Regions from separate parts of the Paracerasibacillus soli genome, predicted to be linked through region 1. Evidence: a T-box and tRNA genes for the amino acid it is inferred to sense, from the RefSeq annotation. Region 1 holds a T-box; the other holds one or more tRNA genes.

The links. The T-box of region 1 lies ahead of argS (arginine--tRNA ligase). A T-box ahead of a tRNA ligase gene usually reads a tRNA of that ligase, here a tRNA-Arg.
Region 2: it encodes a tRNA-Arg, which carries the amino acid that the T-box ahead of argS (arginine--tRNA ligase) is inferred to sense. The anticodon was not compared.

What each region holds. Positions count from the first base shown of each region.
Region 1 is NZ_JBHLWL010000023.1:1,519-9,691, reverse strand. It holds gene argS (arginine--tRNA ligase) at 73-1,785, opposite strand; T-box leader at 1,881-2,113, opposite strand; gene ACFFIS_RS09050 (DnaJ family domain-containing protein) at 2,153-2,530, opposite strand; gene ACFFIS_RS09045 (YesK family protein) at 3,005-3,286, shown strand; gene ACFFIS_RS09040 (glycoside hydrolase domain-containing protein) at 3,468-4,340, shown strand; gene ACFFIS_RS09035 (SLOG family protein) at 4,456-5,010, opposite strand; gene ACFFIS_RS09030 (CotD family spore coat protein) at 5,311-5,775, opposite strand; gene ACFFIS_RS09025 (ABC transporter permease) at 5,945-6,718, opposite strand; gene ACFFIS_RS09020 (ABC transporter ATP-binding protein) at 6,705-7,679, opposite strand; gene ACFFIS_RS09015 (hypothetical protein) at 8,017-8,173, shown strand, end outside.
Region 2 is NZ_JBHLWL010000012.1:14,185-22,357, reverse strand. It holds gene ACFFIS_RS03650 (fumarylacetoacetate hydrolase family protein) at 1-907, opposite strand, end outside; gene ACFFIS_RS03645 (amino acid ABC transporter ATP-binding protein) at 1,215-1,964, opposite strand; gene ACFFIS_RS03640 (amino acid ABC transporter permease) at 1,980-2,684, opposite strand; gene ACFFIS_RS03635 (amino acid ABC transporter substrate-binding protein) at 2,668-3,468, opposite strand; gene ACFFIS_RS03630 (diaminopimelate dehydrogenase) at 3,686-4,672, opposite strand; gene dpsA (dipicolinate synthase subunit DpsA) at 4,809-5,684, shown strand; tRNA gene ACFFIS_RS03620 (tRNA-Arg) at 5,821-5,894, opposite strand; gene clpP (ATP-dependent Clp endopeptidase proteolytic subunit ClpP) at 6,121-6,708, shown strand; gene ACFFIS_RS03610 (HPr family phosphocarrier protein) at 6,793-7,059, opposite strand; gene whiA (DNA-binding protein WhiA) at 7,160-8,101, opposite strand; gene mgfK (gluconeogenesis morphogenetic factor MgfK) at 8,104-8,173, opposite strand, start outside.

The DNA.
Region 1 (8,173 bases):
AAATAAAAATGTTCATTTTTTCAACTTATGGTATTTTTATCCATGCATGCAAGACCAATGGGTCTGACCCCATTACATACTTTCTGGTGCTTTTATGCCAAGCAAGCGTAATCCTTCTTTTAATACGACAGTAACGGTGTAAACTAAGCTCAATCTAGCGGTACGTTCTGCATCATTTGTTAACACTTTGACGTGGCTATAATATTTATTGAAATCTTGTGCGAGTTCAAATACATATCTCGCAATTAGTGATGGTTCTAAATCATCAAATGCACGTTGTACTACATGTGGAAAATCACGCAGATGTTTAATGACATGCCAACTATACGAATCAGACAATCCTGGTTCATCTCCAAGACGATATTTTTGTAACACATCATTATTAAAATCAGTAGCTTTTCTCAAAATAGAACAAGCACGTGCATGTGTATACTGTACATATGGTCCTGTTCTTCCTTCTACTTTTAACATCTCTTCTAAGCTAAATTCCACATGATTCATTCGCTCATTTTTTAAATCGTGATAAATGACAGCTCCGACACCAACTGCTTCCGCAACAGCTTCCTTATTTTCTATTGTCGGATTTTTCTCTTCTATATTCCGTTTAGCTAGGGAGATTGCCTCTTGTAATACATCTTCTAATAATACAACTTTCCCTTTTCTCGTAGACATCTTTTTACCGTCTTTTAAGATAAATCCAAAAGGAACATGCACCATGTGCTTTGCCCATTGATACCCTGCTTTTTCTAAAACTGAAAAAAACTGTCTGAAATGAACGGTTTGTTCCTGACCAACAACATAGATAGCCTTCGAAAAATGATATGTTGCTTGACGATATCGCGCAGCTGTTAAATCTCGTGTTGCATACAAAGTTGCCCCATCAGACTTACGGATTAAACATGGTGGCATGTCTAGTTCAGCAAGTTTTACAACTTCTGCCCCTTCCGATAAAGTTAATAGCCCCTTTTCATTTAATACGTCAACCGTTTCATCCATTTTATCATTATAAAATGCCTCACCATGATAAGAATCAAACGATACATCTAACAAATCATAAATTTTTGAAAAAGCTTTGAGGGATTCATCACGAAACCATTGCCAAAGAGCCGTTGCTTCTTTATCTCCATCTTCCAATTTTTTAAACCAGGCACGTGCTTCTTGATTTAAAGCATCGTTTTCATCTGCTTCTTCATGAAATTTCACATATAAATCTAGTAGTACAGGAATTGGATTCTCCTGCACACTTGTCTCGGATCCCCATAATTTATAGGCCGTAATGAGCTTTCCAAATTGTGTACCCCAGTCACCTAAATGATTAATTTTTACGACTTCAAATCCGCACTTTTTGGCAATATGTGTTAGTGAATTACCAATTACTGTTGAACGCAAGTGTCCCATTGAAAATGGCTTCGCGATATTCGGTGAGGAAAAGTCAATCGTTATTGTTTGCCCGTTCCCTATTGTTTTAGAGCCATAATGATCTTTCTCATTGATAATTTGTTGGACAATTTGTTTACTATAAGATTTTTTATCCAAAAATCCATTGATATAAGGACCAACAGCGATAATTTTTTCATACAACGGATGTTCTAATTTAGCGGCTATTTGCTCCGCGATTTGTACTGGTGATTTCTTGAAGTGTTTAGCTAAACGAAAACATGGAAAGGCGATATCTCCCTGTTCGTCATATTTTGGTTGTTCAATCATTGCTTCTATTTCTGTCATAGATAGTACATGTTCTACATGTTTTTCGATTTCCCTAGCAAAAGCTTTACCTATATTCACGTATTTTTCCTCCTCTTTATTGTGAATTACCATTCCTTATCATTCTAGTCGTTCTTATGTGTTAAACTGAAACATTAAAAAAACCCCGCCTCTACGATAGAGGCGGGACTTTTCCCACGGTACCACTCTGATTATACAATCCTGGATAAATCTAAAATCTATCCGGATTGTTACTTGATACGATAACGGCTGAACCGGCTAAACCCTACTTCTATTTCAGGTTGCTCCTCTGAAGTGCGCTTCGTTATGAAGATGTCATTAGGCTTACACCGTCCCTAACTCGCTTAAGACTTTTCTTCACTACTACTCTCTTCATCACAGGATTCACAATTAATTTAGATTAGTGTATCATATTGCCACATATTTTTCATCTATGTATTTTATTTTTTTGCAACATAGGTGGACATATTCCGTTATATTCCTTTATCTTTTTGTTTATTTGTTTCAACTTTCTTTGCATTTCTTTACCTTCCAGTCCTTCCAAGTCATTTATTAATTGCTCTATTTCTTTTCCCACTTCAACCCAACGTGGCAAAACATGGTTATCCTTCATCGTTTTATACAATTGTGCTTCTGATGGGTTCATATATTCTCTTCCTAAGTTTAGTGGCTTTCCCTTTCCAGGTAAATCAGTAAAATGTCCATCTGCTTCAGCCTGACGAATAATGGCTGTCATATGGTCCGTATACTGCAAGCTAGCGGAAATTTCAGAATCATCTTCTCGCTCACTATTTTTTTCTCTCAATATTATCATCCTTTCATATTTTATCGCAGACTGTATGCCCCACTCCTCACTGCACGAAATTTTACTTTATTTATTATAAGTTTGAGGTCGGTCAATTCATGTAAGCATAAAAGTTAATTTATCAATGAAATGAAGATAGGGGCTTAGCTGTACAGCTAATACTTTTTAAACACTGAGCTTCTGAACTAGATTTTCTCTTTATTCTAATCTTTGCTATGATGATATTAGCGCTTGATATTCGACAGGCTCTTAAAAAATGTTATCGTTCCAATCATCTTTTACTTTACAACAATCATACAACATTATTTTACTTTTGAAAGCACTTTCTAATTTTTCGTTAAAAGCATTAGCATTACCAACTTTGCCTACTTACATCAAGATTATGATTCTTTTACTTCTACCTAATAGTTTCATATTAACAGAGAGAATCAGCACTATTTTAGAAATCTAAAATTTATGGAGGGAGGAGTAAAAATGCAGAACTTTTTTATGTATGCTGGAGTTATTTTTATTATCATGTTAAGTTGGACCATTATTTTTCGAAAAAGGCGATTCATTATTCGTTATCTTGCGCCAATATTAGGAGCATTAACTGGCATCACTTTAATTGGCTTGTCACTCTTCCAAAATAATTGGGATGGCACAGGTCTTGATTATTTTGCTGCATATCTATTTATTGGATCAGCGATAGCCATTCTCATATCTGCTTTAGCCCAAGTAATGGCTGATTTAAAAAATGATTATCACGCTTCTTAAGTTCAAGGAAGTACCCCCTTATCTCTCACCTTGTTTCATTATATCTATTAACTATATGACTCAATTTCTATTTTTAGTAGTATATGCTGACACACCTTCCCGATTTTTTCAATATACTGCATTATGTGGTATGAAGGGGGGGATTGCAATCAATTTTTTAAAACAAAGTTGGATCATACTCATGATTGGGTTTGCAACTGTTATATTCACTCTATTTATCGTCATCATTTTTGATCAACATGAAGTATCAAAAGATCCACCTGTAACTGAAAAAGACGATGGCAAAGATAATGACAATAACAAAGACTCTGAGCAGCAAAACGATAAAGATAAAGATGAAAATAAGAGCAATGATAAAGGTAAAGATAAAGATAAGAGTCAAGACAAGGGCAAAAAAGATAAAAATAAAGAAGAACAAAAGGTCCATTGGGGTGTTGACTCTGCAGAGGTTGCAAATGATGAATTATTAGCCTGTGTTGTGGAACATTTTGGAAAGCCAAAGGTCTTCGGTCGCTACCTCGGGGATAATGAAGGGGTGTCTACCGGATTAACTAAAGAAGAAGTGGAATTTTTACATGATGAAAACGTAAAGATTCTCGTAATCTATAACCATGTGTCAGATGTCACAGGTAAAAAGCAAGGCATTGACCACGCTAAACAAGCAATAAAACTTGCAAAAGAACTAGGTATCCCGGAAGGCGTCGCAATTTTTGCCGATATTGAACCAGATTACCCGGTTAATACTGCTTTTTTAGAAGGATGGTATGAGACGTTGGCAGATTCCCCATATGAACCTGCAATATATGGTGTTTTTGATAAAGATAGCGAATTACTAGCGGCATTTCAAAATATGCAAGAAGACATCCAAAAAGAATATTTAATTTGGACAGCTCACCCACAAGAAAAAATTACTTCAAAAGAAAACGCTCCTAAATTTGACCCTCAAGGCCCAGAAAAAGCTAAAGTTTTTGGTTGGCAGTATGCAATTGAAGCTAAAAAATGTACCATTGATACAAACTTATTTCAAGATGAATTACTAGACTTTCTATGGTGATAAACGCCAACTTCGATTAATTGCTTAGGCCACTACTGCAAGAATTAATACGAGATGCAGTTGTGGCTTCCTTCACTTCGTTAGCCTACAATTCAAATTCTACTATATTTTTAAATTAGGAAGTCCAATAGTTCGGATCATCCATTTGCATTTCAGTTACAGCATCGTCTAAATCCATCGGTGTGATCGTATAAATTGGATAGTTTTCTCCTTTTTTTGCCTCTTCATAAAAGAAGCGAACGCTACCAGGATATTCATCGTCAATTAATAATAAACAAGCATCACTTTTTTCTATAAACCAAAGATTTTTCGCCTTGAATTGATAGCCTCCTTTATACTCTCCCTTATAAATAGGTTCATAAAAATCAGCACACATTAAAAGTTCTTGATAGGTAAATTGAATTGGCTCTGGCCAACGGCTTTCCTGGTTCTCAAACGGAGGGAAGATACCTAATTTGATATCATATTCATCTTGTAAATCAAGCACTACCTGAGCAGTCCACATTTCTATGCCCATTTGCCCTGATATGATGATCCATTCGAGCCCTTCTTCAACATATGAAACGAGGCGTTTTCTTAATGCATATTTGATAAACACAACTCGTGGATCATCCTCTTTAAATATACCTAATTCCATTGGTTTATATCCTGTTACAGTTAATATTTTCAATCATGTTCATTCCCTTTTTATAAAAATCTAAAACGTAATATTGCTGTCACATATGAGAAATGAAGCCTTCATTACTAGCTTAGCATGATTTGTACCACAATTTCACCTATGTAATGTTTCTAAGTGGGTCTTCCAATCACATCTGATTATTTTTGTGTTGCACGCTGTTATTTAGAATGGAAGTAAAATAATCAAAAATCATCCACAAGCAAGTTCTCAGAAAACCTCACGCAGGATTGTCCGCTGTCGTAAAATGAATAGAGCTGGAGATTCTAACCTCCAGCTCTTCCCTTCATTGTTTTAGCACCATTTGCCGCCTTGGTTCCAATTTTGCATTCCTGTACCCATGTTTGGTGAAGTAACACCTGCGACTTGACCTGGATTCATTCCCATACCCATGCCTTGATTCATTCCTGGTGACATTGTTCCTGCTACTTGGCCTGGTGCTGACCCCATACCGGAACCCATTGGTGGCATCATTGCTCCTCCAACAAATGGACTAGGGCCTGGAACATTTGGACGCGGTGGGCGCGGAACTTGAGGCGACCCTCCATATAGATTCACACTATTTGTTGTATTTACTACAGAAGTCGAATGTGGAAAAACATGTGTATTCTTTACTAAATGATGTTTCATTACAGTTGTGTGTGATGGATGGACGTGCTCAACTTCGCTCTCTGTACAAACATCAACGCAATTAAACTTCGTAGGATAAACGATTCGCTTTCTACAACCACATTGTGGATGACGACGACAACATCTCATGATAATAATTTCCCCTTTCTTTTGTAGGTCACTAATAACCTATGTCATTTATCTTAGGGGTGTATATGACATGTACCCATTTATTGAAATAATTCTAGTGTACATGCCCCAAAAAGGAATGTTTTACATATTTTCAGCTGTCAAAAGCAATCTATCCCATACAAGATAATTAATAATGTGCAAGCAATCCTTTTTTCATTGCAAACCGTTCACAGGAAATAAAAATAAGTAGACCAAGTGCAAAATAAACAATTCCATTTCCGATTAACAAAGCAAATTCTCCAGCTCCGATTTCAGAAATATGAGTTCCGTTAATCATAATACCTCTAACAAGATCAACCCCTTTTACAAATGGAAAATACGCTAGATAAGGTGCAACAGATAAAGGAACAAATGTCAATCCGGCAATAATAAACTGTAATATTTGCAAAAAGGCATTCACTTGTTTCCATATAATTGAAATTCCAGCAACCATCAGCCCTACACCAAACATACTAAATAATGTTAAGATAAATATTGGTAATACGGAAATCACATCTACATTTAACCACTGATTAGTTGTTAACATCGATAAATAAAGAAGGGCAACCATGATGAAAAAGTTGATAACTGTAGTAGCAATTAACCGAGATGCCATAATTCGCCACACTCCTAACGGCGACATATAAAGCTGTTCCAATGTTCCTCTCATCGCTTCATTCGTAATTTCCCAACCGATATTTTGTACGACAAGCATTCCTAAAAACCAAAAGATATAATTCACAATCATATATTGGGTGTTTACGTCTTGTGTGGATGGATCACCGATTACTTGAATCCCAGCAAACATCCCTAAAAAAATAACATAAAATGTAATGATATATGCAAGTGTATTTGGTAAATACCGTTTCAATTCAATATATTCTTTGCGTACATTAGCCTGTAAAAGATTAAACCATTTCATAGTTATTTTCCCCCTTTAATATTTTCATAAATACTTGCTCGAAATTAACCGTTGTACGATCAATGGCTTCAACTGGGGTATGCTCCATTTGTAACAATCGAAATAAATCATATATTGCTTCACTTTGGTAAAGGTCCACATTTAAAGTTGGCTGCATTGTATCAGTAGTATATTTGTGAACTGGAAACTTTTCCTTTAAAAGCAACTGTTGTTTTTCACTAAGTAAAGCACCTAATGTTATCGTATAAGAACGAACATCAAACAATTTTAATAAATTTTCCACTTTATCATCTGTCACAACTTTTCCCCCATTAATAATAATCGTTCGGTCACATACTTCTTGGATAACATCCATATCATGGGAGCTAATAATAATCGTCCGATTATGCTTTTTCACAATTTCCTTTAATAATTCACGCACTTCATAACTTGTTTCAACGTCTAATCCTAATGTTGGTTCATCTAGTAAGATTACTTCACTATTAGCTAGCATGGCGACTGCGATTGCTAATTTTTGTTGCATACCACGCGACAATCGATTCACAAGTTCATTTTCCTTATCTTTTAGTCGAAAGGAAGTTAATAATTGCTCTACATTCTCTTTCACATCTTTTCGAGACATACCACGATTACCTGCAAAATATTCAAGGTTTTCCCTCACCGTTAAACGCCAATATAAATTTCGGTTGCCTTCTAGTACGGCGCTGATATGTTCAAGTGATTTTAACCGACTTCCATTTTGCCCTAGCCCGTTAATGGTGATTTCGCCTGAATCCGGTACAAGTAAACCACATATCATTTTAATTGTTGTCGTTTTACCAGCGCCATTTGGCCCCAGCAGCCCTAATATTTCTCCCTTTTGGACTGTAAAGGAAATATTGTCAACTGCTTGAATTACTTCTTTAGTTTTTCTTTTTTTATACATTTTGTTTAATTGCTTCACCGTGATAATCGGTTCCATTCCATCTCATCCTCCCATTTTGCTAAAGTCCCATAGTTAAAAAAATTATTTTTTTAATATGATTTTTTCGTCTTTAGCTGTTCTATATTTATCCTACATCAGTACATTTATTATCACTACGCCCTTTAGTTCGAAAATTAATCCGCCTTAAGACTGAGATGATGAAAAACCCACATCTTTTTGTTGTAATTTATTTACTTTATGTTTCTATTTCTTGTATGATGGTTTAATATAGAATAGGATTTAAAATGTAAAATTGTTTTATTAACATAAGAATATGTAAACTGTTATTAGCAATTAACCAATTTATTTAGATATTAGGAGGAGGTGAATACAGATGCTTTTTGAAATTGTTTCCGACTTTTTATTAGCGACATCGCCATTTTATTTTTATATTAGTTTGTTTTTATCTGCTCTAGCTGTATTAAAATTCATCCACTTTGACTTGCATCATTATTTACACCATAATATTTATTCCAAGCGAGCGCATACTA
Region 2 (8,173 bases), on a different contig from region 1:
TTTCAATCTTACCAATCTTATCAATCTCGATTGTGACGATATCACCATTGCTCAAAAATTGTGGTGGATTCATGCCAAAACCAACGCCATCCGGTGTGCCCGTCATAATTAAATCCCCAGGTTGTAATGTGATAAGACTTGTGATAAATTCAATTAAGGTTGGAACGTCAAATATAAAATCACGTGTGTTACCCTCTTGTCTTAATTCACCATTCACATATGAACGTACAGCAAGGTTTATTGGATCTTTTATTTCTTCTGTCGTTACAATCCACGGTCCAATTGGTGTCGTTCGATCAATTGATTTTCCTTGTAACCATTGTGGTGTTCGCTTCTGTAAATCACGGGCAGATGTATCATTTCCTATTGCATAACCCGAGATATAATGATGGGCGTCTTCTCGTTTCACGTGCTTTGCCTCTTTCCCAATAACAACAACAAGTTCTCCTTCATAATCCAGTTTTTCTGTAAAACTTGTCTTTTCTATCGGATCATTAGGCCCAATTAGTGCATTGGCAAATTTAGCGAAAAGTACTGGGTATGTAGGAATATCACTGTCCATTTCTTTTGCATGTGCTGCATAGTTTCTTCCCACACATATAATCTTTTGCGGATTTCGGATAGGTGGCCCAAAGATGATGTTTCTTTGCTCCATGCGTAGCAATGTGAGCTCTTCTTGATTTTTCTTCACAAAATCATATGCTGCTATTGCCCTTTCTATTGCAGGTGTACCAATCTTAAAGAAAAGGTCTGGTTCTGCTGGAATAATTTCTAATTGTTCATTTTTATTTACCGCTTGTAACATGGACTTATATGCATCTTGCACATCTACAACATATTCATCTAATATAAAACCAATACGTTCCATCTGATTGCTATTTTTATTTCGATAATTTACAAGTTTCAATTTGTAGTCACCCTGCTTCCCCATTATTATCCGATCATTACTTTCTTTTATTCTAAACGTTTTCATCCTTTTAATCTACCAATCTATTTCATTAATTCCTCATTGCTGCAATGATTTTATCAATGTTCCATTCTCCTCACAAAAAAACCAGGGGTGCATTTTAACGCGCTTCCCTGGTTTATGCCTACAATGTAAACTTCAAGCAACGGTATATTTCAACCCGTTCATGCAGCTTGAAGAACGTTCCTTTAACTCTTACGTTTTACAATCAAACATGAGTATTTTACTATCTTGCATGGTTGTAAAATTATGCCGGATTTAAAATACGTTGCAAAAATTGCTGCGTTCGTTCTTCTCTTGGTGAAGTAAGAACTTCTTCCGGCGAGCCTTGTTCAATGATGTAACCACCATCCATAAATATTACTTCATCTGAGACTTGTCTAGCAAATTGAATTTCGTGGGTAACGATTACCATTGTCCATCCTTCGTTTGCTAGTTCTTTAATAACGGATAGGACCTCTCCAACTAACTCTGGATCTAAAGCAGATGTTGGTTCATCAAATAACATCAAATCTGGCTTTAGTGCTAGTGCCCTTGCAATCCCAACCCGTTGTTGTTGACCACCTGATAATTGATAAGGATAAAGATCCTGCTTGTCCTTCAATCCTACCTTTTCTAAAAGTTGCTCCGCTGTCCCGCGCACTTCATTTTTATCACGCTTTTGCACAATGATGGGGCCTTCTGTAACATTTTCCAAAACGGTTTTATGTGGAAATAGATTATATGATTGAAAAACCATTCCTGATTTCCTTCTTAATTTTAACCACGTATTCTTACTCATTTTATTTTCAAAATCCATGATTAAGCCATCATCAAAAGTAAATATACCTTTATTTGGATGTTCCAAAGCATTTAAGCAGCGTAATAGTGTCGTTTTTCCTGAACCAGAAGGTCCAATAATCGTTAACACTTTTCCCTTTTCAATTTCTAAATTAATGTCCCTTAACACTTCTAGCTTATCGAATGATTTGGCTAGACCTTTAATTGATAAAAACATGTGTAACTCTCCTATCTATTTAGCAGTATACCGCGCCAGACGTCTTTCCAGGATTCCTTGGACAAATGAAAGTATCAGACAAATAATCCAATAAAGTAATGCAGCCTCTACATATAGCAGCATGAAATCATAAGTCCTTGCAGCAATTTCCTGTGCCTTTCTAAATAGCTCAGCCACTAAAATTAATGAAGCAAGTGAAGTATCCTTGACTAAACTAATAAATGTATTTGATAAAGGAGGTACCGAAACTCTTGCGGCTTGCGGAAGAATAATTCGTCTTAATACCGTATTTTTCGTCATACCAATTGTATAGCCAGCTTCCCACTGTCCTTTATGAATGGATTCAATTGATGCTCGGATAATTTCCGAAGCGTATGCACCTACATTCAATGTAAATGCAATAATTGCACTTGGAAAAGGAGATATCGTCATGTTTAATGTTGGTAAGCCATAAAATATAATGAATAACTGAACAAGTAATGGCGTCCCCCTAATTGCAGATACATATACAGCTGCTGGAACACGCAAAATGCGAATACTAGACAGGCGCATTACTGCTGTTACAAGTGCCAATAATAAACCTAAAATAAATGCAATAAGTGTGAGGGGGATCGTATATTTTATTCCACCAATGACCATCGGTAAAAGCGAGTTTTTGAATAACTCCCATCCCCCCATATCTGAAGTTATCGTATTAGAAATATTACTTAGAAGATACATCTTCACCAAACCATTCTTTTGAAATTTTTGCCAATGTGCCATCTTCGCGCATTGCTTTTAATTGTTCGTTCACAACCTCTATTAACTTTTCGTTTCCCTTATTAAAACAATATCCTGTTTTTGAAACATCCTCTCCTTCTGCTACAATCTTTATATTTTTATCACCTTGCTGCTTCATATAATTAAGTACTGCTAATTTATCATTTACTGTTACATCAACACGGCCTTGTTTGATTAACTCAATCGCCTGGGCAAGTCCATCCACCGCTACAAGCTCAGCTCCATTTTCTTCCGCGATTGCACCATAGTTGCTCGTTAAAGATTGTGCTGACTTTTTACCTTCTAATTTCTTAAACGAATTTATATTGTTATTATCCTTTGCGACAACCACAACTGCTGAAGAGTATGTGTATGGATCAGAGAAATCATAATTCTCTAATCTTTCTTTGTTTATACCAACTTGATTGGCAATGACGTCGAAACGTTTCGCATTCAAACCAGCGAACATCGAATCCCACTGCGTTTCTCCAAATTCTACCTTTACTCCCATTCGTTTCGCAATCTCTTTAAAAACCTCTACATCATAACCCGTTAATTCTCCAGCTTCATTATGAAACGTAAACGGGGCATATGTACCTTCAGTTCCAACTGTGATAACCCCTTTCTCCATAATTTCATCATAAAGATTACTGGTCATTCCTGACTCCTCTTCATTATTCGAACCACAAGCAGTTATCATAAGCATGACACAAAGTATCATTACTGAATATGCTATTTTTTTCATCATCAAACCCTCCAATGACTATTCCTAAATGAAATAACAACCATTTTATCATAAATGAACTGGCTACATATTTTCACTGATTGAAGCTTCACTTTCTCTATTTATCATTCCCAGTTCATGCAGCAATTACCACGATTCACTCACAAAAAAATTGTAATAAAAAACAAAAAAGCAGGTAGAATTATTTCATACCCGCTTTGTTTATATATTAAAGTAATTAAAGTAATCTTTTTATCATATTTTCTCTGGATTCTGGTGACAAAAAGGAAAGTGGGATATCGAAAGCTGTTTTTGCACCAGTTTCTCCAAATTGATTTAATTTAAATGCCGCTCTTGCATATGCGACGAGAACACTTGCCGTAAATTCTGGGTTACTATCAAGTGCAAGTGAAAATTCATATGCCTGCTTATTTTCAGATGAAGTGTTTCCCGACCGAATGACAAAACCACCGTGTTTCATTTTTTGATGGTCCTTTAAAAACTGCGCTTCACTAATAAAGTGTACCGTTGTCTCATACGGGGCAAAATAATCAGGCATTGTTTTAATTTCTTGTTCAATTCTTTCATAATCTTTTTCATCTGCTACGACATAACATACGCGCTTATGACGATCAGCAGCACTTAAATCTGCTCCAATTCCTTCTCTAGCTTTTTCAAGCACATCTTCAATAGGAACCGTATATTGTACAGCGTGTTTAACACCTGTAACCCTTCTAACCGCCTCTGAATGTCCTTGACTTAATCCTTCACCCCAGAATGTATGTGTTCCACCATCTGGTATGACAATTTCACCTAATACACGATTCATAGAAAAAAGACCTGGGTCCCAACCGACAGAAATGACACCAACTTTACCACTCTTTGTAGCAGCCTCTTGTACATGGTGTAAGTGGTCAACTATTTTGGCATGATTATCAAAACTATCCACAATGTTATACATCGTAACTAATTCAGGACTCATTTGCGGAAGATCACTAGCAGAACCACCACATAAAATAAGTACATCTATTTTATCTTGGTATTGTGATAGCTCTTCATAAGCATATACATGTGTATTTGTAAATACAGGTTGCACATCGCTTGGTGCTCTACGTGTAAAGATACCTACTAATGTCATATCTGATTGTTTTTCAATCGCTAGCTCAGCACCTCGCCCAAGATTTCCATAGCCAACGATACCAATTCGAATTATTTTATTTTCCATTAAGACACCTTCTTTAACAATTATCTTCCATGAGTATAAACGTTTCAAATAAGTGGAGCAACTATTTAGTTATGGTTCACGCTTTACTTGCATATTGATTTATAATGGGTAGAAAAATTAGTTAAGGAGGAAAACGATGCTAGAAAATAAGCGAATCGCTGTTATTGGTGGGGATACAAGATACATAGAAGTTATGAATCGATTAATAGAAGCAGGGTTAATCGTTCAAGTTGCTGGTTTTAAAAACTATCGCTTCACTTCGGATAAAGTACAAAGTAAGAAATTAAAACAAATTGATTTTTCAATTCAAGATGCCATATTACTCCCTGTATCCGGTGCAAATGAAAAAGGTAAAGTAGAACTTGCACCATATGCCGATGAAGAATTATATGTATCGAGAGAACTTTTTGCTCAGACAAAAGAGGATTGTCTCATTTACACAGGTATTGCAGGAAATTATTTACAAGAGGCAGCAAAAGATCACAAACTTATACGTTTATTTCACCGAGACGATATGGCCATTTTAAATGCTATCCCAACTGCAGAAGGCACACTTGAACTTGCAATGCATCATACAAATTATACCATTCACCGTTCACATGTTTTAGTACTTGGTTTTGGGAGAGTCGGCTTTACAGTTGCTCGCTTGTTTGCGGCAGTAGGCGCGTATGTAACAGTCTGTGTGCGCTCGTCTACTGACGCCGCCCGAATTACGGAAATGGGAATGAAACCAATTTATTATAAGGAATTAGAGCATTATCTTACGAAACAACAAATCATCATTAATACCGTTCCAGCACGTATATTAAATAAAAAAGCGTTAGAACAAATGGATTCCACAAGTCTTATGATAGATTTAGCATCTAGCCCGGGGGGAGTAGATTTCAAGGAAGCTAGCAAATTAGGGATTCATTCCATACACGCATTAGGCCTACCAGGAAAAGTTGCTCCTAAAACCGCGGGTAATATTATTGCGGATGTCCTTCTTCCGCTTTTAGAACAAGATCTTTGAAATATAATAATTCTCATTCTTGCCGAAAAACAAATAAGATGTGTTTAGAAGCGGGGTTAGAAGTTTGAAAGAAAAAAGAAAAATAGCAAGGACGCATCACTAGCGTAACCCTTGCTACTATTGAGGTTGTTACTAACGCGCTCGAGAGGACTCGAACCCCTGGCACATGGCACCGGAAACCATTGCTCTATCCACCTGAGCTACGAGCGCATAATATATTTTAAACACATAGGCTATTATATCGTGGAAATGTTTTTGTTTCAAGTGTTTTTCATTTAATCGTTTATTTTGTCCTTATAGAGGGTATGATGGATAGAGAGTTTTTCATATATATACAATGAAACATGATGAAGGTAAAGTTTATCGTTTGACCTTCATTGACCTTTAGTTTATGATAGAAATATATTTAATTTATGGTAAATAGGAGGAATTTTTTATGCAACTAATACCTACAGTAATTGAACAAACAAACCGCGGAGAACGTGCTTATGACATTTATTCACGCTTATTGAAAGACAGAATTATTATGCTCGGTAGTGCCATTGATGATAATGTTGCAAATGCGATTGTAGCACAATTACTATTTCTTGAAGCAGAAGATCCAGGAAAGGATATTTCACTGTACATTAATTCACCAGGTGGCTCCATTACAGCTGGAATGGCAATCTATGATACGATGCAATTTATAAAATCAGATGTATCAACAATTTGTATCGGAATGGCCGCTTCAATGGGGGCATTTTTACTTGCTGCAGGTGAAAAAGGGAAACGTTTTGCACTACCAAATAGTGAAATCATGATTCACCAGCCACTTGGAGGAACACAAGGACAAGCAGCAGATATTGAAATCCACGCAAAACGTATTTTGCAAATGCGCGACAAGATGAATCAAATTTTATCTGATCGTACAGGTCAACCGATTGATGTTATCCAACGTGATACAGACCGTGATAATTTCATGACAGCAGATCGTGCAGTTGACTATGGATTGATTGATAAAATCTTGGAAAGAAAACCCGAATAAAATATTCTCAGAAATAGAAGGGTCAGACCCCCTCATAAAGTAATGGGAGGTCTGACCTTTTTGTTTTGTCGTAGCCTTTTATCTTTAAACTTTTTCGCTGTTTTCTGTAACAAACTCGATTAAGCTATTTAAAGCAACGGTTTCATCTGGTCCATCTGCAGTTAGGATAATCGTTTCTCCCTCCGTAATGGCTAAACTCATTAGTCCCATAATGCTTTTTGCATTTACTCGTTTACCTTCCTTTTCCAAAAACAAGTTTGCAGAATATCGATTGGCTTCTTGTACAAACTGTGCAGCAGGCCTAGCTTGTAACCCTGTCTCCAACTCAACCCTTACTGTCCTTTCTACCAACATCATCATCCTCCCCAGGAATAAGTATCCTCTTCACGTTCTCTTTTTGTGTAAATTATCGATATTATACCATGAAAGCGAACGAATAACCAAGCTTTATTTACATTATTTTCCCTTGGCGGATACTTTCGGCAAATTCATCGATTTTCTTCATTCGATGATTCACTCCAGACTTTGAAATTTTACCACTTGGAATGAGCTCCCCTAACTCCTTTAATGTCACATTATCATGTTCTAACCTAACAGTGGCAATTTCTTGTAACTTTTCTGGTAAAGCTTCTAAACCTACCGTCTGTTTAATAAAACGGATATTTTCTATTTGTCGGAAGGCAGCACCAATTGTTTTATTTAAGTTAGCTGTTTCACAATTTACTAGCCGGTTGACTGAATTTCGCATATCACGCACAATCCGTACATCTTCAAATTTAAATAATGCATTATGTGCACCGATTATGTTAAGAAACTCCGTTATTTTTTCTGCTTCCTTTATATATACAATAAAGCCATTTCTACGTTGCAATTCTCTTGCACGCAAATCAAATGTATTTAATAAAGCACACAAAGCATGATTATGCTCCTCATACATATTAAAGATTTCCAAATGGTACGAAGATGTTTCTGGATTATTGACTGAACCCCCTGCTAAAAAGGCGCCTCGTAAATATGCCCTTCTACAACATACCTCTTTTGTAAATCTTTTAGAAATAGAGCGAAGAAATACATATGGGTCTTCTAATATTTCTAATTCTTGTAATATCTGTTTTACGCCGTTTTTCATACGGACAATGTATACATTATTTTTCTTTAGCTTCATTTTCCTTCGAACAAGTAATTCTACCGGTTCATTATATTTCGATTTAATTAATACATAAATTCTTCGTGCAATGGCTGCATTTTCTGTTTGCACGTCTAATGTATAGTTTTGCTGTGATAAGGATATAACACCATTCATACGTATTAATGCAGCAAGTTCTGCCTCAATGCAACATGGGTCAGATTCAATTGTTGTTAATTCCTTTTTTATTTCTGAAGCAAACGACAACTTTACTCACCCTTTTTACTTGTCTTGGTCACAAGCGAATAAAGCAATGTTGCAATTTTATTCGTATCATGA